DNA from 2 places in the Alteromonas sp. W12 genome. Region 2 is predicted to be linked to the other one. Evidence: predicted binding sites of a transcription regulator. Region 2 holds the regulator's gene; the other holds the start of a gene.
The links. Region 2 encodes FliA, which starts transcription of late flagellar genes. Its sites were predicted from a motif close to CTAAAGNTNNNNNNNNNNNNGCCGATA; they were not measured.

Region 1: pomA (flagellar motor protein PomA) is a predicted target of FliA. The motif match lies at 6,146-6,172, and genes of this name have one in related genera.

Annotation. Positions count from the first base shown of each region.
Region 1 covers NZ_LQXH01000007.1:843,894-859,802, forward strand. Annotated here, with positions in the region: gene ribH (6,7-dimethyl-8-ribityllumazine synthase) at 137-610, shown strand; gene nusB (transcription antitermination factor NusB) at 623-1,045, shown strand; gene thiL (thiamine-phosphate kinase) at 1,094-2,059, shown strand; gene AWH61_RS11245 (phosphatidylglycerophosphatase A family protein) at 2,101-2,601, shown strand; gene dxs (1-deoxy-D-xylulose-5-phosphate synthase) at 2,737-4,617, opposite strand; gene AWH61_RS11255 (farnesyl diphosphate synthase) at 4,650-5,540, opposite strand; gene xseB (exodeoxyribonuclease VII small subunit) at 5,570-5,812, opposite strand; gene pomA (flagellar motor protein PomA) at 6,223-6,984, shown strand; gene AWH61_RS11270 (flagellar motor protein MotB) at 6,984-7,913, shown strand; gene AWH61_RS11275 (SAM-dependent methyltransferase) at 8,001-9,257, opposite strand; gene AWH61_RS11280 (DUF1365 domain-containing protein) at 9,260-10,003, opposite strand; gene AWH61_RS11285 (NAD(P)/FAD-dependent oxidoreductase) at 10,000-11,265, opposite strand; gene AWH61_RS11290 (SDR family NAD(P)-dependent oxidoreductase) at 11,276-11,995, opposite strand; gene AWH61_RS11295 (nuclear transport factor 2 family protein) at 11,992-12,447, opposite strand; gene AWH61_RS11300 (LON peptidase substrate-binding domain-containing protein) at 12,704-13,279, shown strand; gene AWH61_RS11305 (sigma-70 family RNA polymerase sigma factor) at 13,398-14,009, shown strand; gene AWH61_RS11310 (ChrR family anti-sigma-E factor) at 14,002-14,745, shown strand; gene AWH61_RS11315 (outer membrane protein assembly factor BamD) at 14,857-15,621, opposite strand; gene rluD (23S rRNA pseudouridine(1911/1915/1917) synthase RluD) at 15,808-15,909, shown strand, end outside.
Region 2 covers NZ_LQXH01000001.1:621,692-637,600, reverse strand. Annotated here, with positions in the region: gene AWH61_RS02590 (chemotaxis protein CheW) at 1-577, opposite strand, end outside; gene AWH61_RS02585 (ParA family protein) at 585-1,349, opposite strand; gene AWH61_RS02580 (protein-glutamate methylesterase/protein-glutamine glutaminase) at 1,378-2,508, opposite strand; gene AWH61_RS02575 (chemotaxis protein CheA) at 2,537-4,771, opposite strand; gene AWH61_RS02570 (protein phosphatase CheZ) at 4,784-5,539, opposite strand; gene cheY (chemotaxis response regulator CheY) at 5,574-5,957, opposite strand; gene AWH61_RS02560 (RNA polymerase sigma factor FliA) at 5,994-6,725, opposite strand; gene AWH61_RS02555 (MinD/ParA family protein) at 6,722-7,588, opposite strand; gene flhF (flagellar biosynthesis GTPase FlhF) at 7,594-9,003, opposite strand; gene flhA (flagellar biosynthesis protein FlhA) at 9,033-11,132, opposite strand; gene AWH61_RS02540 (L,D-transpeptidase family protein) at 11,375-12,982, shown strand; gene AWH61_RS02535 (D-Ala-D-Ala carboxypeptidase family metallohydrolase) at 12,975-13,949, shown strand; gene flhB (flagellar biosynthesis protein FlhB) at 14,019-15,143, opposite strand; gene fliR (flagellar biosynthetic protein FliR) at 15,150-15,909, opposite strand, start outside.

The sequences.
Region 1 (15,909 bases), on a different contig from region 2:
GCGACGAGCACTCCCTTCCCACATTGAGTCAAGCTAACGTACCCGTTTACGAATAGTTGAAGTTAAAGAAACAATCGATTTAGTTTGGGCGCAGTTGTGGTATACTTCGCGCCGTTTTTTCTCGAGGAATGAATCCATGCAGGTAATTGAAGGTAATATCAGAGCAACCGGTAAGAAATTTGCTATCGTTGTATCACGCTTTAATAGCTTTGTAGTTGAAAGCTTACTTGAAGGTGCACTAGATACACTAGAGCGTCACGGTGAAGTGAGTGATGACGATATCACGTTAGTACGTGTACCTGGTGCTTACGAGTTACCTGTAGTAGCTAAGAAATTAGCTGAGAAAAAGTCATTTGACGCCATCATCGCACTAGGTGCGGTTATTCGTGGTGGTACACCACACTTTGATTTTGTAGCAGGCGAATGCAACAAAGGTCTTGCGCAAGTTTCTCTTGAATACGGTGTACCCGTATCATTTGGCGTAATTACAACAGATTCAATTGAACAGGCTATCGAGCGTTCAGGAACCAAAGCGGGCAACAAAGGTGCAGAAGCTGCACTTGGTGCGCTGGAAATGGTTAACGTTATCGATGCTGTTGAAAAGCTTTAAGGTAAACATTAAGTGAAAGTTTCAGCTCGTCGTAAAGCCCGTGAACTCGCTCTGCAAGGCGTGTATTCATGGCAAATGAGTCACAACGATATTCAGCAGGTTGAACTGGCGCTAGCCACCAGTAACGACATGCAAAAGGTAGATATGGCGTATTTCCAAGCTCTGCTTCGCGGTGTTGCACACAACGCAAGTAATCTTGATGCGATCATCAAGCCTTACCTTGGCCGTTTGCCTGAAGAGTTAGACGCTATTGAAAAAGCAATCTTGCGCATTGCGACGCTGGAACTGACCGAGCGCATTGACGTCCCTTACCGCGTAATTATTAATGAGGCGATTGAGCTTGCTAAAGCATTTGGTGCTGAAGAAAGTCACAAGTTCATTAATGGTGCACTGGATAAAGCAGTGCGCACATTGCGCAAAGACGAGCGCGACTAACCTTACCGTGGCGGCATGGACTGCCGCTAAAAGGGTTTAAAAATTACCGTGAAAGAATTTGATCTTATCGGCCGCTACTTTTCAAACAGCGGCCACAAACGCAAAGACGTTGTTATTGGTATTGGTGATGACTGTGCTGTAACAACGGTTCCTGAAAACCAACAGCTTGCCGTTACCACAGATACCCTGGTTGCAGGTGTGCACTTTTTGAAAGACGCACCGGCGAAGTCTGTTGCGTATAAAACAGTGGCGGTAAACTTAAGCGACCTTGCCGCAATGGGCGCAGAGCCAGCGTGGATTAGCTTATCACTGTCATTACCGGAAGTGGACGAAGCTTGGCTAGATGACTTTGTTTCGGGCCTTTATGAGCTAACTCAGTACTATTCTGTACAGCTTATCGGTGGCGATACGGTTAAAGGCCCAATGGCGTTCACGATTACAGCTCAAGGCTTTATACCGCCGGGTTCTGAGCTAACGCGTAGCGGCGCTAAGCCGGGTGATTGGCTTTATGTCACAGGAACGCTTGGTGACGCGGGTGCAGGTTTAGACATCCTGCAAAATAAGCTGAGTGTAAGTGGTGAAGCGAAAGACGTATTGGTAAATCGTCATTACTTCCCAACTCCTCGCGTAGCGGTGGGCACAGCTATCCGACGTATTGCAACGTCGTGCATTGATATCTCTGATGGTTTAATTTCAGATTTAGGTCATATTTTAAAAGCGTCAAATTGCGGTGCAAATGTTCATGTAGAGCGTTTACCGTTGTCACGAGCATTAACAAGCGCGGTTACACCTGAGCAAGCTATCGAATACGCGCTGTCTGCAGGCGATGACTATGAGCTTATTTTCACTGTAAGTGAAGAGCAGCGCGGAAGTCTTGAAACCTCGTTGGCAAGCACAAACGTGAAAGCCACATGTATTGGCCAATTAACCGGTCATAACGGCACACTTTCATTGCTCAAAGACAACGAAAAGTACACACCTGTTAATGTGTCAGGTTACGAGCACGCCTTTTAGGCGGCCTATTTGTCCGACAAAAGCAATAAAAAGGAAAAAGCATGCAGGCTGAGTTTCGCGCTAGAGTGAGTATGAAAAATCCAGTGCATTTTCTCGCACTAGGCTTTGGCAGTGGACTTATTCCTTTCATGCCGGGAACCTTTGGCTCACTTGCTGCGTTGCCCCTACTTATTGCGTGTAGCCAGATTTCCCTAATTTCCTTTATCGCGCTTACGCTGATATTCTCAGTTGTAGGAATTTACCTGTGCGGTAAAACGGCTGACGATATGCAGGTTCACGATCACGGCTCTATAGTGTGGGATGAAATAGCGGGCATGTTTGTGACCTTTCTGTTTGTACCTATTTCAGCGTCTTCTTTGCTTGTAGGCTTTGTTCTATTCAGGCTTTTCGATATCTTAAAGCCTTGGCCAATAGGTATTATCGATAAGCGTTTACACGGCGGTACAGGCATTATGCTTGACGATCTAATCGCTGGCGCCATGGCATGCGGTTGTCTACATTTACTAATAGCGTTTTGGCCTGCCGCATTGGCTTTGTTTTAATTCATTACGAATATTCGCCGCCATTTTGTTAAACTTACCTCAAAGGAAAGCCAGTTGACGGTGAGCAAACTATTTACGAAAAAGCCCGCAAAATAGCGGGCTTTTTAATGTCTTAGTGGTGATTTTAAAGCTTAATTAGTTAGCGCTTAAACTGCTAGCCGCTGCAATAATACCTTCGGCGTCAAGGCCGTGCTCTTTGTACATTTCCTGCTGAGTGCCTTGTAATATAAAGCTATCAGGGAGACCCAACATCTTCACTGCCTTAAGAACACCATTTTGCTGCAAGTGTTCAAGCACCGCACTGCCAGCTCCCCCCATAATACAACCGTCTTCTAGCGTGATAAGAGCGCTGTGTTCACTGGCTGCTTTTAATACTGCGTCGCCGTCTAACGGCTTAATGAAACGCATGTCGATAACGGTAGCGTCAATCGCCTCTGCAGCTTCAAGCGCGTAGGGCAGTAGGCAGCCAAAGTTTAAAATGGCGATACTTTCAGACTTGCCTTTTGATGATTCTCGACACGTACGAGATTTACCAATCTCAAGCTCTGTCATAGCTTCGTCAGGCGTGACACCCATGCCAGCACCGCGAGGGTAACGAACAGCAGCTGGTTTTTGTAGCTTGTGACCCGTGTAGAGCATTTGACGACATTCATTTTCATCTGAAGGAGCCATAACCACAATATTCGGAATACAGCGAAGGAAAGCGATATCAAACGCCCCCTGGTGAGTAGGGCCATCTGCGCCAACAATACCGGCTCTATCAATGGCAAACAATACGGGTAAGTCTTGAATCGCCACATCGTGAATGAGCTGGTCGTAGGCGCGCTGCAGGAACGACGAATAAATAGCAACAACCGCATTCATACCGTCTTTGGCAAGGCCTGCGCCAAAGGTCACCGCGTGCTGTTCAGCGATCGCAACATCGAAATACTGCTCTGGAAAACGCTGAGAAAACTCAACCATGCCTGAACCTTCGCGCATTGCTGGCGTTACCGCCATTAGCTTAGGGTCTTGTGCCGCCATATCACACAGCCATTTCCCAAAGATTGCAGAGTAGGTAGGAGCTGAAGGCTTAGATTTTGGCAAAGCGTTGTCAGCCGGATTGAATTTTGGTACCGCGTGGAACTTGATAGGGTCTTCTTCAGCAACCGCGTAACCTTTACCTTTCTTGGTGACTACGTGAAGTAGCTGCGGGCCGTCAAACTTGCGCATATTGCGTAGCGTATCGACAACACCATTTACGTCGTGGCCATCGATAGGGCCAATGTAGTTAAAGCCAAGCTCTTCAAATATCGTGCCCGGGACAACCATGCCTTTAATGTGTTCTTCTGCACGGCTGGCAAACTCCTTAATAGGAGGTACATTGCTTAGCAGCTTTTTGCCGCCATCGCGTATAGAGTTGAAAAAGTTGCCTGTAAGCAAGCGAGCTAAGTGACTGTTCAACGCACCTACGTTTTCAGAAATAGACATTTCGTTGTCGTTAAGTACAACTACCATGTCTTTCTTGATATCACCAGCGTGATTAAGGGCTTCAAACGCCATACCAGCGGTCATAGCACCGTCGCCAATTACCGCTACAACCTTTCTGTTTTTGCCTTCTTTTTCGGCAGCCACAGCCATGCCCAGCCCTGCACTAATCGATGTAGACGAATGACCAACTGCAAAGGTGTCGTAGTCGCTCTCAGGCGGCCATGGGAAAGGGTGCAGACCATTCTTTTGGCGAATGGTACTCATGCGCTCTGCACGACCTGTAAGGATTTTGTGCGGATAAGCTTGGTGACCTACATCCCACAGCAGTCGATCGAAGGGGGTGTCGTACACATAGTGCAAAGCGACGGTCAGTTCCACTGTGCCTAAACCAGATGCAAAGTGCCCACTGGTTTGGCTTACGCTGTTAAGTAAGTACTCACGCAACTCATCGGCGAGCTCGCGTAATTTGTCTTGGGGCAACTGCCTCAATTTATCGGGTGTTTGCGCAAGCGCAAGCGTTGGGTAATGTTGGAGATCTAAACTCATGTACTTATTATCTTTTTCAACATGGCGCGTGGCTAATGGTCGCGTTTTACCAAAAGCTCGCTAAACGCAATTAAACTGTCAGTATTGTAGGGTAAACGCGCCAATGCTTGAAGTGCATTATCGTGAAGCATTTCTAATTCTTGTTTAGCGCCTGTAATACCAAGTTTGGCTGGAAAGGTATTTTTCCCTAACGCTTCGTCTGACCCCGCGGGCTTACCTAATTTTTCGCTACTGCCTTCCACATCTAAAATATCGTCTTGAACTTGGAAAGCTAGCCCAATATCCGCGGCATAAGCCATTAAGTCAATTTTAGTTTGAGGCAGTAAGCCTTCACTAACAATGGCGACCATTTCAACACAGGCTTTTAACAATGCACCGGTTTTCAATCTATGCAGCTGTTTTAGTTCTTCTAGCGAGATGGTTTTGCCGGTGCTGGCTAAATCGATAGCTTGCCCACCGCACATACCTATGTAACCCGCACTTTTCGCAAGTACAGACAGTAACTGGCTACGCTTTGTTTCAGCATACGTGCTTAATGGCGCATCAGCTAACACTGTAAATGCAAGTGCCTGCAGCGCATCGCCAGCTAAAATAGCGGTAGCCTCATCAAAGGCGATATGGCAGGTTGGCATACCGCGGCGCAAGTCGTCGTCGTCCATGGCTGGTAAATCGTCGTGGACTAACGAGTAGGCATGCACACATTCAATGGCCATACTAATAGCCATTTGGTCTTTTTTGGGCACGTCTAGGGTGTTACCTACTACTTGAACAAGTAGTGGCCGCATCCGTTTACCGCCAGCAAGTAAGGCGTGACGCATTGCGTCTTTTAAGCGCGGCGCGTAATCGGGTAATTCGTCAATTAATGTAAGAAGAGATGCATCAGTTTGCTGTTTAACTTGCTGATGCAAAGCAGAAAAATTCATAGATTGCCTGTTAGTTAAAAATGAACGATTTATGGCTGTTCACTTTCAGGAAGAGGGTGGAGCGTTTCTTCGCCTTGTTCACTGAGCAGTATCTTTACTTTTTGCTCGGCGTTTTCAAGAGATTGTTGGCCTTGGCGGGAAAGTGCTATACCGCGCTCAAATTTTTCTAGTGCTTTATTAAGAGGCAGATCACCGCTTTCCATTTCGTTAACGATAGCTTCTAGTTCTGATAAAGTTTCTTCAAAAGACGCTGATGCTTTTTCTGTCGTCATAAAAACACTCAATATAGTGGCCAAAATACGTATACCGCGCACATTAACCGAGGGTTGCACAAGGGTCAAATGGTTTGTCCGTATATCGCCTATATCACAGTAACATAGCTTTTTTTTCATCCAGTTCAAAAGGCAACATACAAGCAAATTGTGCTATATTCGATGCAGGGTTCACTAACCTTTCAGAAGTAACCGTGTTATTTACTGTGAAGGAAAAAGTAAGGAGCTGAAAAAGCGCTAGGTATTTTAGTTTAGAAAAAAGACAAAGCTGCGCTTTTGCATAGAACCTACTTCATAATAAACAAATAAATGTGATATTTTTCAATAATGTCGTTTTAGTATTTCTATCTTTTGCCGATAGGGTATTTGTACACTAACAGCACTGACTGCGCATAAATGGGGAAGAGTGAGTGGATTTAGCAACCGTCATAGGTATGTTGGGCGCCATTGGTTTCATAGTGATGGCTATGATTCTGGGCGGCAGCTTGGGCATGTTCATCGACGTGCAATCAATACTTATTGTATTCGGGGGAACACTATTTGTTGTCCTATCTCAGTTTACGTTGGGCCAATTCTTCAGTGCGGGTAAAGTTGCTGGCAAAGCATTCATGTTCAAAATCGAAACGCCTGAAGAGCTTATCGAAAAGATTGTTGAAATGGCAGACGCTGCACGAAAAGGCGGATTTCTGGCATTAGAAGAAGCGGAAATTTCAAATGAGTTCATGCAAAAGGGTGTGGACATGCTGGTGGACGGTCACGACATTGAAGTGGTGAGAGAAACGTTAGCTAAAGATATTTCTATGACAACGGAAAGGCATGAGTTCGGCGCTTCTATATTTAAAGGAATGGGTGACGTAGCACCAGCGATGGGTATGATTGGTACTTTGATCGGTCTGGTTGCCATGCTTTCAAACATGGATGACCCTAAAGCCATCGGCCCTGCCATGGCGGTAGCGCTATTAACCACGCTTTATGGTGCCTTTTTTGCCAACGTCGTGTGTTTGCCAATTGCCTTTAAACTGGCGGTAAGAGCTGGAGAAGAGAAGTTAAACCAGAGTCTTGTTCTTGACGGTATTGTGGGTATTGCCGACGGCCAGAACCCACGTGTTATCGAAGGGGTATTAAAGAACTACCTTGCGGCGAGTAAACGCGGAAGCGCAGAGGAAGAGTAATGGCCGAAGAAGAATGCCCAAAATGTCCCCCCGAGGGACTTCCAGCCTGGATGGTAACCTTCGCAGACTTAATGTCATTGCTTATGTGCTTCTTTGTACTGCTACTTTCGTTTTCGGAAATGGACGTACTGAAGTTTAAACAAATTGCAGGCTCTATGAAGTTTGCCTTTGGTGTGCAAAATAAAATTGAAGTAAAAGATATTCCAAAGGGTACCAGTGTTATTGCAATGGAGTTTCGTCCTGGCAAGCCTGACCCTACGCCTATTGAGTCCATTCAGCAGCAAACTAACGAAATGACCCAGCAAATGCTGGAATTTCAGGCTGGTAATGAGGATTCTGCCGGCGGAAGGCAGAAGCAGCGCGGCGAGCAGCGTGGCGGACAATCTCAACAAACTGCTACAGAATCGTCTTCATCGGCTGAACAAAGCACCGATCAGTCGCAAATGGCTGAACTGATGAAAAAAGTAGCTCAGCAGCTCGAAAAACAAATTCTAGATGGTTCGGTGGAAATGGAATCGTTGGGTCAGCAGTTAACCATTCGAATCCGTGAAAACGGTTCCTTTTCGGCGGGCTCGGCCTTTTTGCAGCCCCAATTCCAACCGGTGTTGAGAAAAATAGGTACGCTGTTGGCGGATGTGCCTGGAGAAATCGAAATTTCAGGGCACAGTGATGGCCAGCATATTGCTAATGAACTCTATCGTTCTAATTGGGACTTGTCAGCGCAGCGCGCTGTCGCGGTCGCAGAAGCCATGCGTACCGCGCCAGGGTTTGACGAAAGTCGTATGTCGGTAGTGGGTAAGGCAGATACCGATCCAATTGTAGAAAATGCCACTACACCTTCAGACCGAGCGCAAAATCGTCGCGTTGAAATTAATATTAATCAGGGTAAGCCAATGCTGTCTAAGCCTATATCAGTTGTAGATGAGTAGTGCTTTGACCTAGTGTCAGCTTCAAACAAGAAAGCGGCGCCAAAAGGGCGCCGCTTTTTTTGTCACTACTATCGATAATTAGCGTTGTTAAACACGAGCCAAATCAAGTCTGTAATGAGGCTTTGAAATCACAAGTTGAACGGTACTGATTGTTCTTTCTAAAAAACCACCTTCACAATATTTCAGGTAGTAGGTCCACATTCGCATAAAACGCTCGTCATAACCGTCGTTTAAAAGCTCATCTTTTGCAGAAATAAATGCTTCATACCAATGGTTCAATGTTTTCGCATAGTCAATCCCGATGTCGTGTAAGTCACGAATCATCATATTAGTGTACTTTTTCAGGTGAGCGTTAAGCTGGTGCTGAGAAGGTAAAAATCCCCCCGGAAAGATATATTTCTGAATAAAGTCGACACTATTTGAATAGCTGTCGTAACGTCTGTCATCAATGGTTATTGACTGAAGCAGCATTAGGCCGTCGTCTTTTAAAAGTGACGAGCATTTCTCAAAGAAATTTCCTAAAAATTGTTTGCCTACAGCTTCAATCATCTCGATAGACACGAGCTTATCGTACTTGCCTTCAAGTAGGCGATAATCCTTTTTCAGCAAAGTGATTTTGCTTTCAAGTTCTTCTCGGGCAATCCATTCTTTTGCCCATGCATGCTGCTCTTCTGAAATGGTAGTGGTCGTTACGCGGCAACCATAATGCTTAGCAGCATAGACGGCTAGCCCGCCCCAGCCCGTGCCAATCTCTAGAAGATGATCGGTTTCGCTAAGCTGTAACTTGTCGCAAATGGCTTTGAGCTTGTAATTTTGTGCATCATTGAGAGTTGCATTCGGATCTGGGTATATGGCTGACGAATACATCATTGTTGGGTCAAGGAAGCGGGTATAAAGCTTATTACCCAGATCGTAATGCGCCTCGATATTTTTCTTGGCTTGGTCCTTTGTATTTCGACGTGCAAAGTGTTGAATCTTGTTGATGGGCATAGTCACCCATTTAAATTTATTCTCCCATTCGTCAAGGGTAGATAAATTCCTAGCAAACACTCTTACCACGGCTGTTACGTCGTCACTGTCCCATAACCCATCCATGAATGCTTCTCCGGCGCCCACACTTCCGCCAAGCAGTAAGCGTCGATAGGCTTGTACATCCTTGATATTTACCGTTGCACGCAAATCGCTTTCGTCTGTGCCGAAACGCGCAACGACATCGCCGTTTTCTTGAATGGTTAGACTGCCAAAAGGCAGTTGTTTTAAGCATTGTAGGAATAGAGTTCTACACGCTTTATCTACAAAGGAGACCTCTGAGGTGGTCAGTAGTACAGATTCACCAAAAGACATTGTTATTGTTCCTGACTTTTTTCTGGGTGTGTATACAGTGGCGTTCGTTTAAGCAATAGTTTAAGCGCGTGCCAATAAATTCCAGCCACAGTTTTTATTGTCATACTGGGTATACGTTTAAGTGCCGCAGATAGATTCGCATTATCTAAAGTAAATTTAGTCAAATTAATCCCTGCACTGAACTCTTTGTCGTCTCTTACACAATCCATCGCAAGTGACAGTCTAGTCGACGGCTGCGATATCGACCATTTGTAGGTCATATCCATTGGATTAAACGGGGAAACATGAAAAGCTTTTGGCGTATCGTCTTGAGTATCTAGATTTACAAGGTAGTGATGACGCTCATTCCACGGCGTATTACTTACTTCGGCAAGCATATGTGTATACTTACCTTCGGCATTGCGTAGGTAATAGAAATTCACCGGGCTGAAATACAGCCCCCACATACGCAGTTGTCCCAGCATAAAGACATCGCCTTGAAGCGTCTTCCCTCCGTTTAACTCTGTCATTCTGTCTATTACTGCCTGACCTAGAGGTAAAGAGGGATCACCTAAATAGTCTTCACGCTTGAAACGCACTCTAGCCTTGTCGTATGCAGAGAAGCGTTTTAACGTACTGGACAAGGTTTCGAGTTCGTTGCTCTCAAGCTTTAGCCAAAATAAATAAATGTCATAGTCAAATTTATGCTGAGTAGGCTTAAACCGTTGGTGATAAACCTTACCCTTGTAGATGGCACTTTCTATCACAGGGCTTCACCAAAGCGAGAACAAACATCAAGTGCGCTAGTTACGCCGTCTTCATGAAAACCGTTATACCAGTAGGCTCCACAAAAATGTAAGTTGTCTACGCCACAAATTTCATTTCTTCTTGCTTGGGCGTTGACCATGCTGGCACTGTATTGCGGATGTGCGTACTGATAGCTTCGAAGAATACTCTTTTGGTCTATTTCCGCAGTATTATTTAACGTTACACAGTAGGTGCTTTGTGCTTCAAGGCGTTGAAGAATATTCATGTTATAAGTGACAGAAGCGGGGCGGGCTTCCTCACTTGCGTCTTCTTTTAAGCTGTAATTCCAACTCGCCCAAGCTAATTTTCTTTTAGGCAGCTGTGAAATATCTTTGTGCATCACCACGTCGTTTTCTGCGTAAGGGATATTTCCAAGGATATCTCGATGCAGCGAAGTCGGTGAGTGAATCATTTTTAACGCTTGGTCACTGTGGCACGCAAATACCACATGATCATACATCGCAGCCTTGCCTGAAGAGTCGGTAACCTGCCACTTATCATCGCTTTTCGCTACCGACAGAACGGCCGTCGATAGTTTTATCTTAGACTCAAATGGTGCGATTAAAGGCGGAATGTATTGGCTTGACCCACCTTTAATTGTGTACCACTGAGGACGGTCGGTAATATTGAGCAAGCCATGGTTGTTGAAAAACTGCAAAAAGAACGTGAGTGGAAACTTTCTCGTTTGCTCTAAGCTGCTGGACCAAATTGCGGCGCACATAGGCAAGATATAATAACGTGCAAAGTCATCGCTGAGTTTTAATTCTCTAATGACGTCTTCTAACGTAAGTGAAGAAGTATTACGGTTTTCTGCGACCATCGCTTTACACGCTTTGTTAAACGTCAATATATCTTTCACGATGCGCCAAAATTTAGGCCTCAAAATATTACGCCGCTGTGCAAATAAACTGTTTAAGTTATTGCCGTTGTATTCGAGGTTTGCCTTTTTACTCATTACAGAGAAGCTCATCTCTGTTGGTTGATACCCAACATTTAACTGATTAATGAGCTTTATAAAATTAGGGTAGGTCCAATCATTAAAAACGATAAAGCCTGTATCGATATGGTAAGTTTCCCCATTGTCGCTTATTTTCTTCGTTGCAGTATGACCACCTATATAGTCATTTGCTTCGTACACTGTGATGTCGTGCTGCCTATTTAGAAGGTGCGCGCAGGTCAAACCAGAAATACCTGTGCCAATGATGGCAATCTTATTGTTCATTCATCTTCTCTTATTGTTTTTCTCTCATTGCCAACGACAATCGCTTTTGCAGTGGGGTTGGCAGTATATGCATAAAGCGCAGAATAAAACCAAAGAACCGAGGGAAGAAAACTGTTTGTTTGTTGCCCTCTATTCCTTTAAGCATAGCGTCAGCGGCTTCTTCAGCGCTAATTTTCATTGGCATTTCAAAATCGTTTTTATCTGTGAGGGGCGTTTCTACAAATCCAGGAGACACCGCTTGCACTTTCACGCCTTTGTGGTGAAGGTCTACTTCTAATGATTTTGTAAAATAATGTAGGGCAGCTTTGCTCGCACCGTACGCTTGCGTTCGCGTAAAAGGAAGTAGGCGAGCCATGCTGTCAACAATCACAAGCTTGTCGCCTTGCTTAAGTCGTGGAAGAAGAGCGTCTACACAATGAACAACGCCAAAGAAATTAGGTTCGAATACGCGGCGAAACATGTCTGGCTCGAAGTTGTCGATATCTACATATTCGCAGGTACCAGCGTTGAGTACAGCAATGTCAAACTTAACCGTTGCTAGCGCCCGTCGAGTATCGTCAAGATCAGTGACATCGAACTGGCATGCGCTAATATTATTGTACTTACTGAGCTCGTTGAGTGTGTCTTCATTTCGACCACAGGCAATCACTTGATAACCGCTGTTTGCAGCCTTTATTGCTAATGCTTTACCAATACCCGATGTGGCGCCAGTAATTAGAATACTTTTCACTTTGCTAGCTTCCCTTTAATTTTTTTTACGACAAAACCTAGGATGGGTACGTGCTCATAGACCATTTCGCCCAAGTCGTAATAATCTTTGTGGTAAATAATGCTGTCATCGCTGACACCAAGTTGCGTGGTGCCATCTAGCGTAATTTGCTTATCACTATCTTTCAGCGTAAGGGTCATCGTCCAGTTTGCGATATGGGTAACCTTTGAATGACTTGATGGATGCTCTTTTGAGCCATTGGGCGAGCAAGTAAAAATGTCCGCAATGTCGAACTTACAGCTTTCGGCTTGCGTCAATAAGTTAGAAAAATAGCGTTTTACTTCATCAATGCCATGGTGTGTAGTGATTGGGTCGATAAACAGTATGTCGTCGGCATAGATATGTTCTATGTCGTCTGGAGAAATTTGACATATGTCTGTGTAAATTTTACAAAAGCGTCCAATGACGTCCATGGCCTTTCCTTAACTCATAATTCAAAATCAGATTTGCATATCGGTAATGTCGACGCTTAAAAAAATTCGCGGTTATTTTCACGTTCAAATTGCAAGTCTCTGATATGAAATCTGTTAATGTTTTATTTAAAAACTAAATTACATTAATCGTCGTGCTAAAGATCATGTTTTTCCATTTATATGTGAAAAATTTTCCCATTCGATCCTAATTGTTCTCACTTGCGTAATTATTTTCGTGTTTTCGGAAGTGCTGAGTATGAGTGTAGAACGTTTTCCTTTATTTCCTTTATCTGCGCACCTTTTGCCGGAAGGTAGAATGGCATTGCGCATTTTTGAGCCACGATACGTGCGAATGGTTAAGCAGGCATGTGCTGAAAATAAAGGCTTTGTGATGTGTATGCTTAATGCTAACGGTGACAAAAATTTGAATGAGCATATTCATAAAATAGGTACTTATGCGCAGGTTGTTGACTTCGACATGCTCGATGATGGGTTGCTTGGCATAAAGGTTGCTGGTTCTCATTTAGTTGAGGTAAGTAGCATAGAAGTTGAAAAAGATGGTCTTCGTACCGGTAGTTGCAAGGTGTTAGAACCTTGGCAGTGCGATTTGGCTCCTCAACAAATAGCGCCTATGGACGAGCGACTTAAAGAAATATTTGGAAATTACGAAGAGTTGGCATCGCTTTATGAATCACCAAAGTTTGATTGCCCTAATTGGGTATTAAATCGGTGGTTAGAATTATTGCCAGTAGACGGCTCGCAAAAACAGCACTTTTTAGCGCAAAGAGAATGCACCAGTTTACTGAACTATCTCTCTGCACTAATCGCTTAGTCGTTGAGTCGGATAAAGACATTACAAATTCGTAATCCAATATTAGCGATTTTCGCAAACGTTTTAAGTCATAACGCCGTAGAATGATACAACCAAAACGGAAAAGCGGACGAATCTTATGTTAGTTGGAATTCCTTTGGAACAAAGTAACAGCACAATCAAGCCTAAAGAGTGTGCAACTGAAATGTCTGATTACCTTGTCGCGGTTGCAGACACCCGATGCAAGCGTTCATTTGCGAGAGTGTTTAACTACTTCGCGCCTCGGCTGCGTTCTTATGCACTGAAACAGATGGGTAATGAGGCACTGGCCATGGAACTGGTACAAGATACTATGTCGAATGTATGGCAGAAAGCGCACCTGTTCAATGCAGAAAAAGGTTCTCCGTCAACGTGGATTTTCACAATCGCACGCAACATTCGCTTTGATATGCTTCGAAAGCTGCAGAATAGAAAAGAGGATGTTTGTTCTGACGATCTATGGCCGGTTTTATGCGAACAAACAGCCGATGCAAACGAGGCGCCACTTGACGAACAAGTTACTTTAGAGCAGATTGGCTATTTGTTCGAATCACTACCTGTAAAACAGAAAGCAGTGGTTGAAGCTATCTATATTGATGGCAAGTCACAACAAGAAGTCGCCGATGAGCTTTCAATTCCATTAGGTACAGTAAAGTCGCGGACACGTTTGGCACTTCAACGATTAAAGGTCATGTTAAACGATAATGATTAGGTTTCACCCAAGTGCCCAGCAACTTAAAGATTTTGTTGAGGGCACATTGTCACCTGCTATATCACTGATGGTCTCTGCACATTGTGACATGTGTGAGAAATGTCAGCGTTTTGTTGAAATTGAAACGGAAAGTCTTGCTGCTCAAATGGTTTCGAACGCCAATTCATCGGCAAGCGACAGAGCTGAAATGTCACTTCAGTTTGGTGACATGCTATCCCAAATTACGCAGCTCCCATCATCGAAACAAAATAATGCTTTGATGGAACAGCCCACAGCGTATCGTGAGCCCGTAAAGAGGCGGGCGGCCTTGCAGGCGCAGGCAAGCGCAAATACCATCGAGTTAGATGGAAGGGTATTCACTTTACCCAGAACACTTCACCGCTACATCGATAAGACAGGTAACTGGTCAAGTTTGGTCGGGAAGCTGTGGCAGGCGCCAGTTGACCTTGGAAACCAAGGTGTAGCTAATTTTATCTTTATGGGAAGTGGTGGTAGTGTACCTGAGCACACGCACCGTGGAACGGAATATACATTAGTCATTGATGGTGAGTTCAGTGATGGGCTAAGTCGTTATGATACCGGCGACTTTATTTTCATGGATGGTGATAAAACGCACACGCCAAAATCCGAAGGTAAAGAAGGCTGCCTTGTATTTAGCATTGTCGATCAGCCATTGCACTTTACTTCGGGCCTTGCAAGATTGTTAAACCCTTTTAGTCACTTGTTTTTCCGCTAGTAATCTATCAAGCGAACGCAGTCAATATGTGACATCCAGATACAAAAAAACGCACAAATGTGCGTTTTTTTATTGGTTGCATAAAGCTCTAGCAAAACAGAATAGCCAAATCTAGCTAATAAATTCGCTGTCAGGGTAGTTAAGCTTTAGTGTCTTCATCGCATTGTTACGCAATTCATCTAGGCCAAGCTGCTCATAACTTGAAACCATAATTTCGAGTGCTTGTTGCACTTGAGTGGTATTCGGGAAGTGCTCTATAACATAGCGACCACGGTTTGCTGCAGCGACATAAGCCTGGCGTCTCATGTAGAAACGTGCAATAGCGATTTCATAGCGAGCCAAGCGGTCTTTAATATGAACCATGCGCTGTTTCGCATCTGCGGCATATTTGCTATCTGGATATTGTTGAATCAGTCTGCGGAAATCTTCAAACGCAGCACGAGACTTCGACGGGTCTCTATCCGTACGGTCAATATTCATTAACTCTTGGAAAAGGTTGCTATCTGATTCCATGTTAGTTAATCCACGCATGTAATACGCGTAATCAACATCTGAATGGTTTGGATTCAGACGAATAAATCTGTCGATAGTGGCAAGCGTTTCTTCGTTTTTACCTGACTTATAATAGCTATAAATAAGGTCTAGCTGTACCTGATGGGATAGGGGACCGAACGGGTAGCGCGAATCTAGCGCGCTTAACGTTTGTGCTGCAGCGCTGAAGTTACCTACTTCCATGCTCTGCTTTGCTCTGTCGTACAGTTGCTGCGCACCCATGTTAGCTAATACGGCTTTTTCTTCATTATCTGAAGAGCTACATCCTGCGACAGATACCATAGCACCCAATAAAACGGGGGCCAGTAGACGAAATGATTTCATAATAATTCTATTTTCCTGCTAAACAGTTTTAATACTTCGCTGTCTAAGCTCATGTGTTAAACAACAACACTTTAATTGCATTCTAACGTACTAACGATGAGAAAAACCATACAAAAACGTAAACAAGGCAGTGTACAGCGTGAATACTTGTTATAATACCCTTTTTTAGACGTAATCAATGGTGTTATGACACAGTCGCCGAACACAATACAATTAGAAGCTTCAACGGAAGCTGCGCATTTTGGTTTACGGTTAGATCAGGTTTTGGCTGATTTGTTCCCTGAATAT
Region 2 (15,909 bases):
GCGATTGTGCGAGGTTTTCGTCATATTTTTCTGGCATTACCCATTTTGCAGAGTCAACAACACTTAGTTTAGACTCTCTGTGCAACATTACACCCATAAACCAATCAGGTTTTCCAAATAAAGGGCCAATCTTCTCAATTTGGTGGATCCCACCTAGCGACGTCAAAGGCACCGCAAGTGTTAACCCTGCAACCTCAAAGAATAGCGCCTGAAAGCGAAAACCGAGAGTATCCTTTAGTGGAACTTTTGTTTTTTCAGCGCGGTTTAACGCAGCTTCTTGTTCATTTTCTACTAAAGTTTCTGCGTGAGACTGTTGCTGTTCATCTTCAATTGTCTCTGCTTTTTGCGTTTCAATTAACGATGTAACCTTTTCCGCTATCGCTTCTTGTTCATTCGATTGCGGCTCACTTTCATTGGCGGTAGAAGCAAGTGCCGTTTCAGCCATCTGCTGAGAAGCCTGCTCGAGCAATTTTGCCGTGCGCGCAGTCACATCTTCCGGTGCTTCTGGCTCTTTGAGGAGGCTATCAAGGTATGCCTCCATCACTTCTTCACGGGCAAAAGGCGATTGCTTGCTCATGTTCTCGTTATTTCTCCAATACCGCTAATAGTTTCTCGTACGCAGACACACCACGTGTTTTGGGGTACGCTGCGGAAATGGGAAGCTGTACTAAACTTGCATCCCTGAAGTGCGTGTCGACGGGAATAACCCCTTCCCACACGCGCTCACCATAGTCATTCATTAAGCGCTTTCGCGATGCAAGCGCCGCGTTAGTGCGCTTATCAAACATAGTTGGAATAATCACAGTATCAAAGGATTTGTCCAACGAACGTCCCATGATTTCCATGGTACGAATCATTCTGTCTAGCCCTTTAAGCGCCAGATATTCCGTTTGGGTAGGCACGATAACCTTGTCACACGCTGCAAGAGCGTTAACCATCAGCACCCCAAGCACTGGAGGGCAATCGATGATAGCAACATCAAATTCTCCTGCGATTTTTGCCAACGCTTTTTTTAGGACTAAGCCCATACCTTGTTCGCTACCCATCGTTCTATCTAAGGTCGCGAGCGCCATTGTTGCAGGAAGCACATATAAGTTGTCTAACTTTGTCGGGCACAGACAATCCATAACATTATCGGCCGTAATGTCATTAGACTTAATAAAAATATCGTAAACTGAATGACTTGACGCTTCTGCATCGATACCGAAGTAATAACTCAGCGATGCATGTGGATCAGTATCAATCATGAGCACTCGCTTGCCTTGCTGTGCAAGCAAGCCGCCAAGGCTCACCGTAGTGGTAGTCTTTCCTACACCACCTTTCTGATTCGCTACTGTCCACACTTTCATATTTGCTGTTCCATTACTGTTCAAACTGCTATCGCATTTCGGTTTGAACGCAACTGCTCATATCATCAATGTTTATATTTTTACTGGATATATTGGCAACGGCTACAGCTTGAGGCATACCATACACAACACAGGAATCTTGGTCTTGAGCCCAAATCGTTGCGCCTTTTTCCTTGAGCATTCGGCATCCTTCTCTGCCGTCAGCCCCCATACCCGTTAATATAATTCCTAATACATCCCCACCATAAGCTTTAGCCAGAGAACTGAAAGTGAGATCAACACTGGGCTTATAATTCACCTTGTCACTCGCACTTGCATCAACAATGGCAATGCGTTTATTCGCACCTATGGTTTCTAGCAACATTTGCTTCCCACCGGGAGCAAGATACGCATGACCTGGTTTTAAAATGTCGCCGTGCTCGGCTTCTTTTACTCTAATCTTACAGTTTGTGTCTAAACGCTGTGCAAATGCCGTAGTAAATGTTCCAGGCATGTGTTGTACAAGCAAAATGGGGTATGGAAACTCTGCAGGTAAAGGAGACAGCACCTTTTGAAGCGCCACAGGCCCGCCTGTAGAAGCCCCAATTGCCAAACACTTGTAGTGCTTTCCCGTCGCTCTTACAGACGAAACGGTTGGCTGTTTGGCTGCGTCTTTATGCCCTGATAGCAACCCTGATGTTTTAAAGAACGCCTGCTTTGGCGCATTATCAGGAAGCTTTCTTGCCTCTGTAGAGCGAAACGACGGACGCTTAAGACCAATACCACGACGCGCTATTAAGCGTACTTTTGTACACAACAAGCGCGATGCGTCTTTTCTGTCCTGCGCGATATCTTCAAATTTCTTCGGTAAGAAATCGAGCGCGCCCGCTTCTAACGCATCTAATGTCGCTTGCGCACCATGGTGCGTAAGCGAAGAAAACATAAGAATAGGTGTAGGCCGTTTGTCCATTATGGCCTTTACAGCTGAAATGCCGTCCATGACAGGCATTTCAACATCCATCGTTATCACATCCGGCTTAAGCGCTTCTGCTTTTTCAAGTGCATCGCGCCCATTTCTCGCTTCCCCAACAACTTCAAGTTCCCTATCGCCATCGAGTATTTCTTTTACTCGACGACGATAAAAAGTCGAGTCGTCCACGACAAGGACTTTAAAGACCATGGATTATTATTCCTGTTAATTCATCGCCTTACTTGATGGGTTTACGCGCATACCGTTTAAGCAGGCTCGGAATATCTAAAATTAGTGCAATTCCACCGTCTGATGTAATCGTGGCTCCCGCCATACCAGGCGTGCCTTGCAATAATGCATCAAGCGGTTTAATAACCACTTCTTCTTGGCCTATTAGCGCGTCTACTACGAATCCTACTTGTTGTGTACCAATTTGCACTACAACAACGTGTCCCTTTTCTCTATCGATGTTTTTGGGACCTCGAATCAACCATTCACCAAGGAAGAACAACGGAATTGCTTTTGAACGAACTATCATTGTTAGCTGGCCATCGACCGTGTTGGTCTTTTTGATGTCCATATTTATTATTTCGTTCACCGCACCCAATGGTAACGCAAAGGTTTGTTTGCCTACAACAATCATTAGCGTCGGAAGAATGGCTAGCGTTAGCGGAACTTTGATATCCAGTCGCGTGCCTTTTCCTAGCTGTGAATCAATGTTCACGGTGCCGTTGAGTTGGTTAATTTTGGTCTTAACCACGTCCATGCCCACACCGCGACCAGAAATATCACTAATTTCTGTTTTGGTTGAGAACCCTGGCGCGAATATCAAGTTAAACGCTTCAACATCCGACATACGTGCAGCTGCGTCTGCGTCTAGTACACCGCGACTAATGGCAATTTCTTTAAGCTTTTCAGGATCCATTCCTTTACCATCATCTTCGATGGTTAGAAGAATATGATCGCCTTCTTGAGATGCCGATAGCTGAACCGTACCCATGCGCGGTTTACCCGCTGCAGCACGATCATCAGGCATTTCAATACCATGGTCGACGGAGTTTCTCACCAAATGCACAAGTGGATCGGCCAGTGCTTCAACCAGGTTTTTGTCTAAATCAGTTTCCTCACCCACAAGCTCAAGGGTTATTTCTTTTTTCAAGCTTCTAGCGAGGTCTCGAACAACGCGAGGGAAACGACCAAACACCTTCTTGATAGGTTGCATGCGGGTTTTCATTACCGCACCTTGCAAGTCGCCCGTTACCACATCTAAGTTGGCAATGGCTTTGGACATGCTTTCGTCGTTACTGTTGATACCCAAGCTTATTAGTCTGTTTCTCACTAGTACGAGTTCACCCACCATGTTCATAATTTGGTCAAGGCGCTTGGTATCTACACGTACTGTAGTCTCAGCAGGAGGCGCAGCTGGTGCCGCCTTCTTCTCATCTTTTTTAGGCGCTGCTTTTGGTGCAGCAGGTGCGCTTGCTTTAGCTGGCGCTGCGGCGCTAGGAGCAGGCGTCGCTTTTGGCGCAGCTGGCGCTGCTTGTTTCGCTTTTTGAACCGCTTCTGTTGCTGCCTTATCTACAGGAGGCTCTGGCGCCTTTGAAACGGCTCCTTGCTTGGTAGGCCCTTGCCCTGAGCCATGCAGTTGGTCAAGCAGTGCTTCAAATTCGTCATCGGTGATTTCTTCATCACCAGCTGCACTCGGCGTAACTGGTGCTGGAGCTGGTGTATTTGCCGTTGGCGCAGCTTCTTCACCACCAAACTTGCCTTTGCCGTGTAAATCATCGAGCAACGCTTCAAATTCTTCGTCGGTAATATCGTCGTTATCACTAGCGGCAGCTGGTGCAGCAGCCTTTGCAGGTTCGCTTTTAGCCGCTGAGGACTGTCCTGGTGCCCCAGAGCCATGAAGCTCATCAAGCAGCGCTTCAAACTCATCTTCAGTGATTTCGTCAATACCGCCGCTATCACCAGAACTTGGTGCCTGTGCAGTAGGCTCTTCAACAACTAATTCTGGCTCTTCAATCGCGGGCTCAGGTTCTGACGCCGGCGCGCTTTGTTCACCAAAAATATTCTCATCTGGAGATTCCGGGCGACTTAGTTTGTGTAATAAGTCTACTAGGTGTGCATCTGCTGGCTCTAATGGATCCCGAGCTTTCACTCGTTCAAACATTTCAACCACCACATCTGTGGCTTGCAGAATAATATCCATCAGTTCAGGGGTTAGTGTTCGTTGACCGTTACGCATTACGTCAAAGACGTTTTCCGCTCCGTGACAAATTTCTACTAACTCGGTAAGAGACAGGAACCCTGCTCCCCCTTTAACTGTGTGATAACCACGGAAAATTGCATTCAGCAAATCCGCATCTTCAGGATTGTTCTCAAGATCAACGAGCTGTTCTTGTAATTGTTCAAGTATCTCTCCAGCCTCAACTAGAAAGTCCTGTAATATATCCTCGTCAACATCAAACGACATGCGCCCGCTCCCCTAAAAACCTAAGCTAGACAGAAGATCATCTACATCATCTTGGCCTGACACGACGTCGTCGCGCTTATCGGCATCAATGATAGGGCCTTCTGCCTCTACACCATCAACCTTATCGGCCTTAACGCTGGATGGTTTAGTTTGTTCTGCACCGTCGCGTTCACCAAACATGGTAAGCATGTTAACTAAGCTGTCTTCCACTTCTTTAACCAAGTCGATAACGCGGCGAATAACCTGACCAGTTAAGTCTTGATAACCTTGAGCCATCAATACTTCTGTAAGTAACTGTGTAAGTTTAGCTGACTGTGCCGAACCTTCTTCCAACAATTCGTCTAAGTCTGCGCATAAAGCCTTGAATTCACCCAACTCTATCTGGCGATTCATCAGCTTCTTCCACTCAGGCATAACCTTTTCAATGCGCGCCGACAGCATTTCAGCTATAGGCATACTCGCTTCAACGGCATCCATAGTAGTATTAGCAGCTTTTTCAGTTTCTTCAATTACGTAGGTTAGGCGGGATTGTGCATCGGGAATATCATCGGTCGCGAGATTTTTAATGCGGTCGTCTATTTGGAAATTATTCAGCGCGTCATGAAGCTGACGCGTCAGTTTCCCTACTTCGGCAAATAACTCAACGTTTTCTTTCATTGAGGCCGCTTCTAATAGGGCATTGGCTGAAGCGTTGTCACCCTCTTCAAGGTAGGTGACAAGCTGTTTTGCTTCTTCCAACGAAATTGGAACGTTTACATTCGTTGACATCCAGTAAACCTCATTTCTCTGGTGAGCGTCTGGATCAACCTAAACGTTCGAATATTTTATCTAATTTTTCTTTAAGTGTTGCTGCAGTGAACGGCTTAACAACGTAGCCATTAACACCTGCTTGCGCGGCGGCAACAATTTGCTCTTTCTTCGCTTCAGCAGTAACCATAAGTACTGGTAGGTGCTTGAGCTTGTCATCGGCTCTAATCGCGCGAAGCAAGTCAATACCCTGCATTCCAGGCATGTTCCAATCGGTAACTACGAAATCGAAATCACCTTGCTGCAACATAGGCAATGCAGTACTTCCGTCATCCGCTTCCTGGATGTTGGAAAAACCCAAATCTTTAAGTAGGTTTTTGATGATACGTCTCATGGTAGAAAAATCATCGACCACGAGAATTTTCATGCTTTTGTCCAAAATAGCCTCCAGTGAGGGGTTAATTGTTATTAATTTCTATTCTTCGTCAGCTTGCCACGACTTCATTCGTGATTTGAGTTTTAACATGGCCTGACTGTGAATTTGACTGACTCTCGATTCACTTACATCAAGAACCTCACCAATTTCTCTTAGGTTCAGCTCTTCATCATAATACAGCGAAAGTACAATCGCTTCTCTTTCAGGTAATGTCGTAATTGCATGGGCAAGCGCTTTTTGGAAAGCGCCTTGCATCAAATCTTCCAGTGGTGCGTCGCTACCTCGATTTTGCTCTGTCGAAATAACATCTTCTGACACACCTAAATCTTCAATACCTACCAGCTTTCCGGCATTTACTTCATTAAGCATTTGGTGATAGTCCTGCAAGCTTACATTAAGCTTATCAGCAATATCAGAATCTCTAGCATCGCGGCCTGTTTCGCTTTCTACTTGCGAAATTGCTTCAGTGATCGCTCGGCCATTTCGGTGGACTGAACGCGGTGTCCAATCCCCTTTGCGAATTTCATCTAGCATAGCACCGCGAATGCGAATACCGGCAAACGTTTCAAAGCTGGCTCCTTTTGAACCATCAAAGTTTCGTGCGGCTTCTAATAATCCAATCATGCCTGATTGAATTAAATCGTCTACGAGAACACTAGCCGGCAATCGCGCTATCAAGTGATGCGCTATACGCTTAACCAATGGCGCATGTCTTTCGACTAACTGCGCTTTATCGGTTTGTTGTTGATAAGCGGCTGCCTTGCTGTTCAACGCTGACTTCCTACGGCTTTTTCTGCAACTAACTGTTCAATAAAGAACTCTAAATGGCCACCTGGCTGCGCTGGAATAGGCCATGTTAAGGCTTTACTCGCCAACTGTGTTATTGCAACGGCTGCAGGTGAACCTGGGTAAGCATCGACAATGGCTGTTTGTTTACGCACTGCTTTACGAATGTTCTCGTCAAACGGTACTGTCGCCACTAATTCTAGTGCAACATCTAAAAAACGCCCTGTCACTTTGCTTAATTTACTAAATAACTCTTGGCCTTCTCGCACGTCGCGCACCATATTAGCCACAACTTTGAAGCGGAAAACACCGTGCTCTCTATTCAGAATTTTTATCAATGCATACGCATCTGTCAATGAGGTAGGCTCGTCACACACAACGACCATGATGTCTTGTGAGGCTTTTGAAAAGCTCAACACCATGTCTGAAATACCTGCCGCTGTATCAACGATAAGCACGTCAATCTGCGAGCGCAGCTCACTAAAGGCACGAATTAGGCCAGCGTGTTGCGTTGGCGACAATTCTGCCATCGACTGCGTGCCTGATGTGGCAGGGGCAATCTTTATTCCGTGCGGACCGGTCACTAGTACTTCATCAAGTGTACATTCGCCGGAAAGCACGTGGGATAAGTTTTTCTCAACACGCAAACCTAACATAACGTCTACGTTAGCAAGACCGAGGTCCGCATCGAGAACCATTACACGTTTACCTTGCTTCGCCATGGCGATAGCGGTGTTCAATGTAATGTTTGTTTTACCTACGCCACCTTTGCCACCGGTGACGGCGATTACTTTGATTAACCGTGATTGCTTCATTTTTCTTAAGCTACTCGCTTGGTCGTCAATCATACTGCTTATGCTGTTTTAATTGCGTTGTTACCACTAGTATGATTCAAACCGTACTTTTTATAAAGCTTTGCAGCAGCGGAAACCAAAGATTTCGCTTCTGCAATCTTAATGTCTTCAGGTACTTTTTGACCATCGGTGACATAACTAACCGGTAATTGGTATTCAACCGCTGCACTAAGCACCTCTCCTAAAGAGTAGCACTCATCTAACTTTGTGAAAATACAGCCACTTAGTTCAATATCATCATACGCTTGAATGATTCTCTGCAAAGCAGGATATTGCGTATTTGCTTGCGCTACCAAATATTTTTTAACATTTGGCATTTGTCCGTTATCAAACTGCTTAATTTGTTTAATTAATCGACTGTCTCTTTGACTAAATCCAGCCGTATCAATCAATACTAGTCGCTTATGACGAAGTTGGAATAATAAATCCGCAAGTTCTTCACTAGTCTGCGCTTTTCTCACCGTGCAGCCAATAATCTTTCCGTATGTCGCTAGCTGCTCATAGGCGGCAATTCTATACGTATCGATGGTAATCATCGCAACCGACTCTGCACCGTATTTTTGCGCATAGCGGGCAGCAAGTTTCGCAACGGTAGTTGTTTTACCGGTACCTGTTGGTCCTACTAATGCAACAGCACCTTGTGCGCTAAGTATATCGTTTCCTGTCACATTTATGCGATTAGCCAATAGGTTAAGAAGATATACCCATGCATCTCGTTCGTTGTAATGTGACGGCGTATAGCTAATAAGCTGTTTCGCTAACGCGTTGCTTAACCCCATATCGGTTAAACGGGTGATTAGATATTGATGAACAGGTTTTTGACGTTTGTTTTTAGCTTCCATCAAGTCGGCCACTTGATATTGCAATACATCGCGAAGAGACGCTAGCTCTTCCTTGATTTGCGCAAGCTCCGCTGACTGCGTCACAGCGGTATCATCCATACTCGACGCTTGATGCTCTGGGAAAGCGTTCTGACGAACTGGTTCATGAGAAGACTGCTGGGCTTCTACGTCGTCAATAAAGGCTTCTGAGAAGTCTAAGTGCGAAGCAATTTCATTGGCGTGCTTAGCATTTGCTGTCATTGGTTGGTTAGGTTGCGCGGGACTCGCTACGCCATTATTTCCACCGTGCTGCTTTTCTAGCAGTGCTTTAAGGCTATCAGGACCGTCGTCACCAATGATTTCGCTCAAGCTAGGCACTGCCTTTTGACCAGGTGTTTTTGCAGCGGCTTGTGGAGACGCTTTCGGCGTAAACAACTTCGCTTCAGGTTCTTTGTCGTAGGCTGCGACAAGCTCAATACCGTCAGCGACTTTGCGATTTGACATGATCACAGCGTCACTGCCCAATTCAGCTTTAACTTGGCTTAACGCCTCACGCATATCTTTGCCGAAGAAACGTCTAATTTTCATTGCAACCTCTCCAATCACCCAGTGTCAGATTATTGACCGACCGAACTGACTATTTTTATTTGTTTGTCGTCAGGCACTTCTTGGTAAGACAGAACATGAAGCCCAACAACCGAATATTTTAAGAAGCGAGACAGAACGGGTCGTAGCATGCCTGAGGTAAGGAGTACTGCAGGCTCTCCTTCTAACTCTTGCTGCTGACTGGCTTGCTGCAATGATTTTTGCAGCTTGTCTGCCAGACCTGGTTCTATGCCAGCGCCATCTTCGCCACCTGCTTGAAGTGACTGGTGCAACATCTGTTCCAACTCTGGCGCCAAGGTTATGACAGGTATCTCTTTTGCACCTTGAGTAATTTCTTGGACAATTAAACGTTTAAGGGCAATACGCACTGCAGACACTAAAACATCGGGGTCTTGGCTGCGCGTGCCGTACTCACTGAGTGTTTGAACGATTGTACGCATATCGCGAATAGGCACGCCTTCAAACAATAAGGTTTGCAGTACTTTCACGACGGTGCTTAGCGGAAGAATGTCTGGTACTAATCCTTCAACCAGTTTCGGATGCTGCTTGGCAAGCATATCAAGAAGTTGTTGAGCTTCCTCGTGCCCTAATAATTGATATGCATTGTTAGAGAGTAATTGGCTTAAATGGGTCGCTACAACGGTCGCAGCGTCTACTACTGTGTACCCAAGGGTTTGTGCATGCTCCCGTTTATTGGGCTTAATCCATACTGCGTCTAAGCCGAACGCGGGGTCTTTAGTGGCACGCCCTTCTAATTTACCGAACACTTGCCCTGGATTAATAGCAAGTTCTTCATCGTGACTGATGATGGAATCGCCTATCGTTACGCCTAGCATAGCGATGATGTAAGTGTTGGGCTCTAAATCCAAGTTATCGCGAATGTGGACAGGCGGAATAAGGAAACCCAGTTCTTGCGATAGTTTCTTACGTACGCCTTTAATGCGCGTCAACAACTCGCCACCTTGGGATTTATCGACAAGAGGAATTAAGCGATAGCCCACTTCCAATCCGATGGTATCTACCTGCTGAACATCATCCCAGCCAAGCTCTTTCACTTCAGGCGCAACCGATTCATCTTTTACCACATTGTCTGGCACTTTGGGCTCTGCGGCCTTTCTCTTTTCTTGGACCGACTGCCAGTAAGCAAAGCCTGCAATCAAGAATGAGAACCCTAAGAATGCGATATGAGGCATCCCAGGAATGATACCCATCACAAATAGAACCCCCGAGGCTATATAGAGGGCTTGATTATTACCAAGCTGACCGCGGATTTCTTTGCCCATTTCCTGGGTCTCGTTTTCACGAGTAACGATAATGGCTGTAGCGACCGAAAGTAACAATGAAGGAATTTGCGCCACCAAACCATCACCGATGGTCAATATGGTGTAGATTTCTATAGCGTTACCGAATGAAAGCCCGTGCTGAATCATGCCAATAAAAAGACCACCGACAATATTAATCAGCATGATGAAAAGGCCTGCGACCGCATCACCCTTTACAAATTTTGACGCACCGTCCATCGACCCGTAAAAATCCGCTTCTGCGGTAATCTCTTCACGGCGTTTACGTGCTTGGTCTTGATCTATATACCCTGCATTTAAATCAGCATCTATGGCCATTTGCTTACCAGGCATAGCATCTAACGTAAAGCGAGCGCTTACTTCTGAAATACGTCCTGCGCCTGCGGTTACAACTTTGAAGTTGATAATAAGAAGAATGGCGAAAACAACAATACCTACGGCGTAGTTACCACCAATCACGACCTCACCGAAGGCTTCGATAACTTTACCTGCTGCATCGCCGCCTTCATGTCCGTAAAGTAAAACAACGCGAGTAGAAGCCACGTTAAGCGCTAGTCTCAAAACGGTAGCGATAAGTAACACCAAGGGGAAAATGCCGAAATCTACTGGACGCTGGGTAAGTACAGCCACCAAGATAATGACTAGCGACAACGCAATATTAAAGCTAAACAGCACGTCCAGTAAGAATGGCGGCATAGGCAATATAACCATGCCCATAATTGCTAAAAGGACGATGGGTGCGCCTAAACCACTGGTAAAATTTTGCAGCTGATTTTTATCGAATCGCTGAAGATAACCGGATAACTGCATGGCTTGGTGTCTCTCTATCAGAAAATTGACGCTTTATGTGAATCTTCTAGTGAGTTTTCAACTAACGTGCCAGCTTTGTGTTTTACGCAAAAGTTATCCAAATCTGAGCTGTAATCATGCGTGATTACTGTCTACAGTGACTTGTATAGAGCGATTAAGATTTTGTATCCGAGGGACATACGAACAGTTTATAATTACGTCACTATTCCTAGGGCCTACTCTTCGTTTTAAAAGGATTATTCATGGTAGTACTACAAAACCGTGTTGCAACGTTTTGTTGGGTCAGCCTTGTCATCATGCTGACTTTTAGTCATGTAGCTCATGCATCTAAACAACCTAACTTACGACAGCGTGTGGAGAATTTGCTAGTTGATTCAGTGGAGATATACGGTTCACAAAATAGTAACCCATCTCGTGTGCACAATAGAGTTTTGGTAAGCGAGGTCTACACTCAACAGGGCTACCAGCTTATATGGTTTGGTACTAGTGATGCTGAAAACCGTCTTCAGGAACTCCTCCATGAAATTGCTGATTCAGAGTTACATGGCTTCTCGCCCGAGTATTACCACGCATCTATGCTCGAAAGTCGCGACGCCAATACGGCACTCTTAGATGTACTAGCAACCGATGCCTTCATCAGTCAAACTCTGCATCGATTAAATGGGCTTGTTAGCCCCGCCAATGCAGATTCGCAGTGGTTCCTTAAGCAAAGAGAAGCGGATCCTGTGGCATCGCTAAATCACGCATTAACTAACGGTGTTTCTGCAACATTGCGGGCCATGTGGCCATCACACCATGAATACCAGTTACTGTTAGAAAAAAAGCGTAGTTTACTCACGGCAGTTTCTACAGTTACCACACAAATTCCAGTTGGCCCAACACTTAAGCTGAACTCAACGAGCGAAAGAGTTGTGTTGCTGAAGTCTCGTCTTTTAGGGCCAGGCACCTATTCAGAGTTATTCGATAAAGATTTACTGGACGCGGTTAAGCAGTTTCAGATGTCTGCGGGCTTAGAGCCAGATGGTATTGTGGGAAGTTCCACTTTAGAAGCATTAAATGCCACCACGTTTTCTTGGTTAGAAAGAATCGATGCAAACTTAGAGCGTTGGCGCTGGCTTCCTCATCAAACTTGGTCGACATATTTACGCGTTAACATTGCGTCGTTTCAGTTGAGAGGGTTTACTGAAGGTGAAGAAACACTGGGAATGCCTGTGATTGTCGGTACACCAGTGAGACAAACGCCCGTTTTCGCTGAATCAATGAAGTATATGGTGTTTAACCCCTACTGGACCGTGCCTTTCAGTATAGCCACTAAAGACAAGCTGGCGAAATTAAAAACCAATCCTTCTTTATTGGTTGAGCAAGGTTACGAAGCCCAGCCCGCCGGCGTCAGCGGCTTCAGCCCTGTCGATAAGTTTGATTGGACAAATGTTAGCCGTGGTACGTTTCACTATACACTCAGACAAAAGCCCGGGCCGCACAATGCCCTTGGTAAAGTGAAATTCATGCTTCCAAATAAGCATGCCATTTATCTTCACGACACGCCCGATCACAGCCTTTTTTCGAAATTAGAAAGGAACTTCAGCTCTGGCTGTATCAGAGTCTCTAATCCTTTGAAGCTGTCTCAATGGGTACTCACTCATTCAGGCCAGACAGAGTCAATACCGCAAGCTGAGCAATTACTTCAAAGTGAAGAGACCAGTACACTGTATTTGAAGAAACCGATACCGGTTCTTATTGTGTACTTCACAGCGTTTGCAGATGAAGCAGGAACCATTGTATTTCGCCGCGATGCATACAATCGGGACAGCCATATTATTGAGAAGTTGAAGGAGTTTAAACGTGCGTAAGTGTTTGTTAGTGCTGATTGCTCTTTTAACTGTAGTGCGCGCCGGTGATGCGTGCTCCTTTGACAATGACATGCTCAACTCTAAGCTTGCTATTAATGGAAATATGGTTCCCTACCCTATTTTCTCTATTTTTGTAATGCCGAATAAAACGTTCACTGTTGAGTTTGACAACAAAAGCCATACTGGGAACTTTCAATTTCACCATGCGAACGGTGAAGCACTAAAGACGAGTTCGAACCTTCCAATAGTTAGCGGGGTTGTGGGGAAAGCGCCAATAATGGCACCTAAGAAATCAGGGCACTATGTACTTAAAACCACCAACGCGCAGTCAGGTGAAACTGCGACGCTCAACGTCTTTGTGATGACATCTTTGGAAAAGGTAGACAAAACAGGTAAGTTAAACGGCTACACAATTGGTAAATATCCTGATAAGCCTTTAAAAGACAATCCCATTTATTTACCCCCATCAGGACTTATTGAAGTATCGCCAGAACAAACGGACGTAAGGTTGTCGCCCAATTTCACCCTAGGTCAATTTCTATCCAAGCAGCAACAAGGATTTCCCAAATATGTACATTTGCGAGCAGGCCTTTTGTTGAAACTGGAAAAAATACTGCACACCTTAAATGACGAAGGGCATGCTGTTGAAGGATTAACCATAATGAGTGGATATCGCACTCCGTTCTACAACAAAGCTATTGGCAATGTTCAGTACAGCCGTCACGTTTGGGGTGGCGCAGCGGATTTCTATATCGATCAGTCACCGAAAGATGGGGCGATGGATGACCTCAATAAAGACGGTGTGGTAAACCGCGAAGATGCGGTATGGCTCGCGAACTTTATATCAAACATGTCTAAACAAGGCGCTTTCGGTCCAAGAGTCGGTGGGCTTGGTATTTACGGTGCTAATGCGGCGCACGGGCCTTTTGTTCATGTGGATGTGAGAGGAACCCTAGCGCGCTGGTAGAATTGTTGGTTCGGGGCACATACCTATGCCCCACCTTCAAAGTCAATTTTCACCCATTTAGCGGTTGGGTTAGTGTCGGTACTCTGGTGGGATAGGCAAATCCCGTTTAAGTGGCTTAGGACGTTTACCCTTACCTGCTCTATGCGCTTTTAACTGATAAACATGTGCGAGCACCTGCGCTACCGCCATAAATAAGGCGTTAGGAATTTCATCGTCCACTTCAGTGGAGTAGAAAATGGCGCGGGCAAGCATGGGAGAAGGGATCAGCGGCACGTCATTAGCGGTAGCAATTTTTCTAATATGTATGGCAAGTTCGTCAGCACCTTTAGCGACCACAACCGGCGCCCTCACTCCCTTCTCATCATACTTGATAGCAACCGAGAAATGGGTCGGGTTAGTCACCACTACGTCTGCTTGTGGTACTTCCTGCATCATGCGCTTGGTTGCAGCCTGATATTGTAGACGGCGAATTCGGCCTTTAACCATAGGGTCGCCTTCCGCATTTTTCCGTTCGTCTTTAACCTCTTGCTTGGTCATCTTCATTTCTTTGTTGTGCTTATACATTTGATAAGGCACATCAATGAGCGCGATAGGGATCATGCCGCACACCAGAATAAGAAACGCCCACTTAAGCATGTCGAGTGCGTGAAAGATGTTTCCCGGATAAAGCTCCATATCAAGGTGGAGCGCTTCATCTTCAAAGAACAGTAACGCTCCGATGGCCATGCCAATTATGACCACCACTTTCGCTATAGACTTGAGTAACTCAACCAAGCCGTTCATGCCGAACATACGCTTGAAGCCTTGAATAGGGCTCATTTTTGAACCCTTAGGTTTTGCACCTTCCCAGGTAAAGTTAAAACCGCCAAGGGCGATAGAGCCATAAATACCCGCTATCATTGCCACAACCATGTATAGCAGCACGGCAGGACCTACTGCCGAAAAGGCTTCACCCCATGCGCCAAACATGTGGGTGATATCATAGGTTTCGTCACGAGAGAGAATGAACATTCTCTGAGTAAGTTTAAAAACAGATTCAGCAATCCACCCGCCCACAAACAAGAACATAAAAGCACTGACGATAAGTACTAGGGTCGTAGAGAGTTCACGGGAGCGGGCTAGCTGCCCTTTTTTTCGGGCATCTTCGAGTTTTTTCCCCGTGGGGTCTTCTGTTTTTTCGCTTGAATCTGCCATGTTTTCCTACGAACAAATATTCAATAGTTCACACATAAACTGTTCGGCTCTAAACCATTGGGTTTCGAAGTGTGCAGTAAAGTTATCAAGTGTTATCCAAATAATCAGTAATCCCATTACCTGAGCAATGGAAAAACCAATACTAAAAATGTTTAGCTGTGGTGCAGCTTTGGTCATTACGCCAAACGCCAAGTTCACGATAAGCAACGAGACGATTGGCGCAAGGGAGAGGGTCACTGCCGATATGAACATCCAGCCGGCCCAATGGGCAATATCGCGAAACTGTTCACCGGTCCACCATGCTTCGCCTATGGGAAACGCCTCAAAGCTCATGACTATCATTTGGATCATGGACAAATGCCCATCCAAGGTCCAAAACAATAAGGTCGCTAGTATCAGATAAAACTGGCCGACTGCGGGCACGTTAATACCGTTTACCGGGTCAACGATTGACGCAAACCCCAAACCGGTTTGCATTGCTATAATTTGACCTGCAAGCACGAAGGTATTGAGCACCATCATTGATATAAAACCAATAGCAATGCCTATTAGCAACTGCTGAATAACGATTAAAAATGTGCCCACATCCACCAAATTTTCTATGGGTGACGGAGGCACTACCGGCATGATGATGAGCGTGAGCATTATACCCAACAAGGCTCTTACCTGCGGAGGAATTGATTTAGCACTCAAGCCAATCATTGCCACAAACAAGCCGCTAATGCGCATAAACGGCAGCAGCATGTCTGCAAGGAATTGATTGATG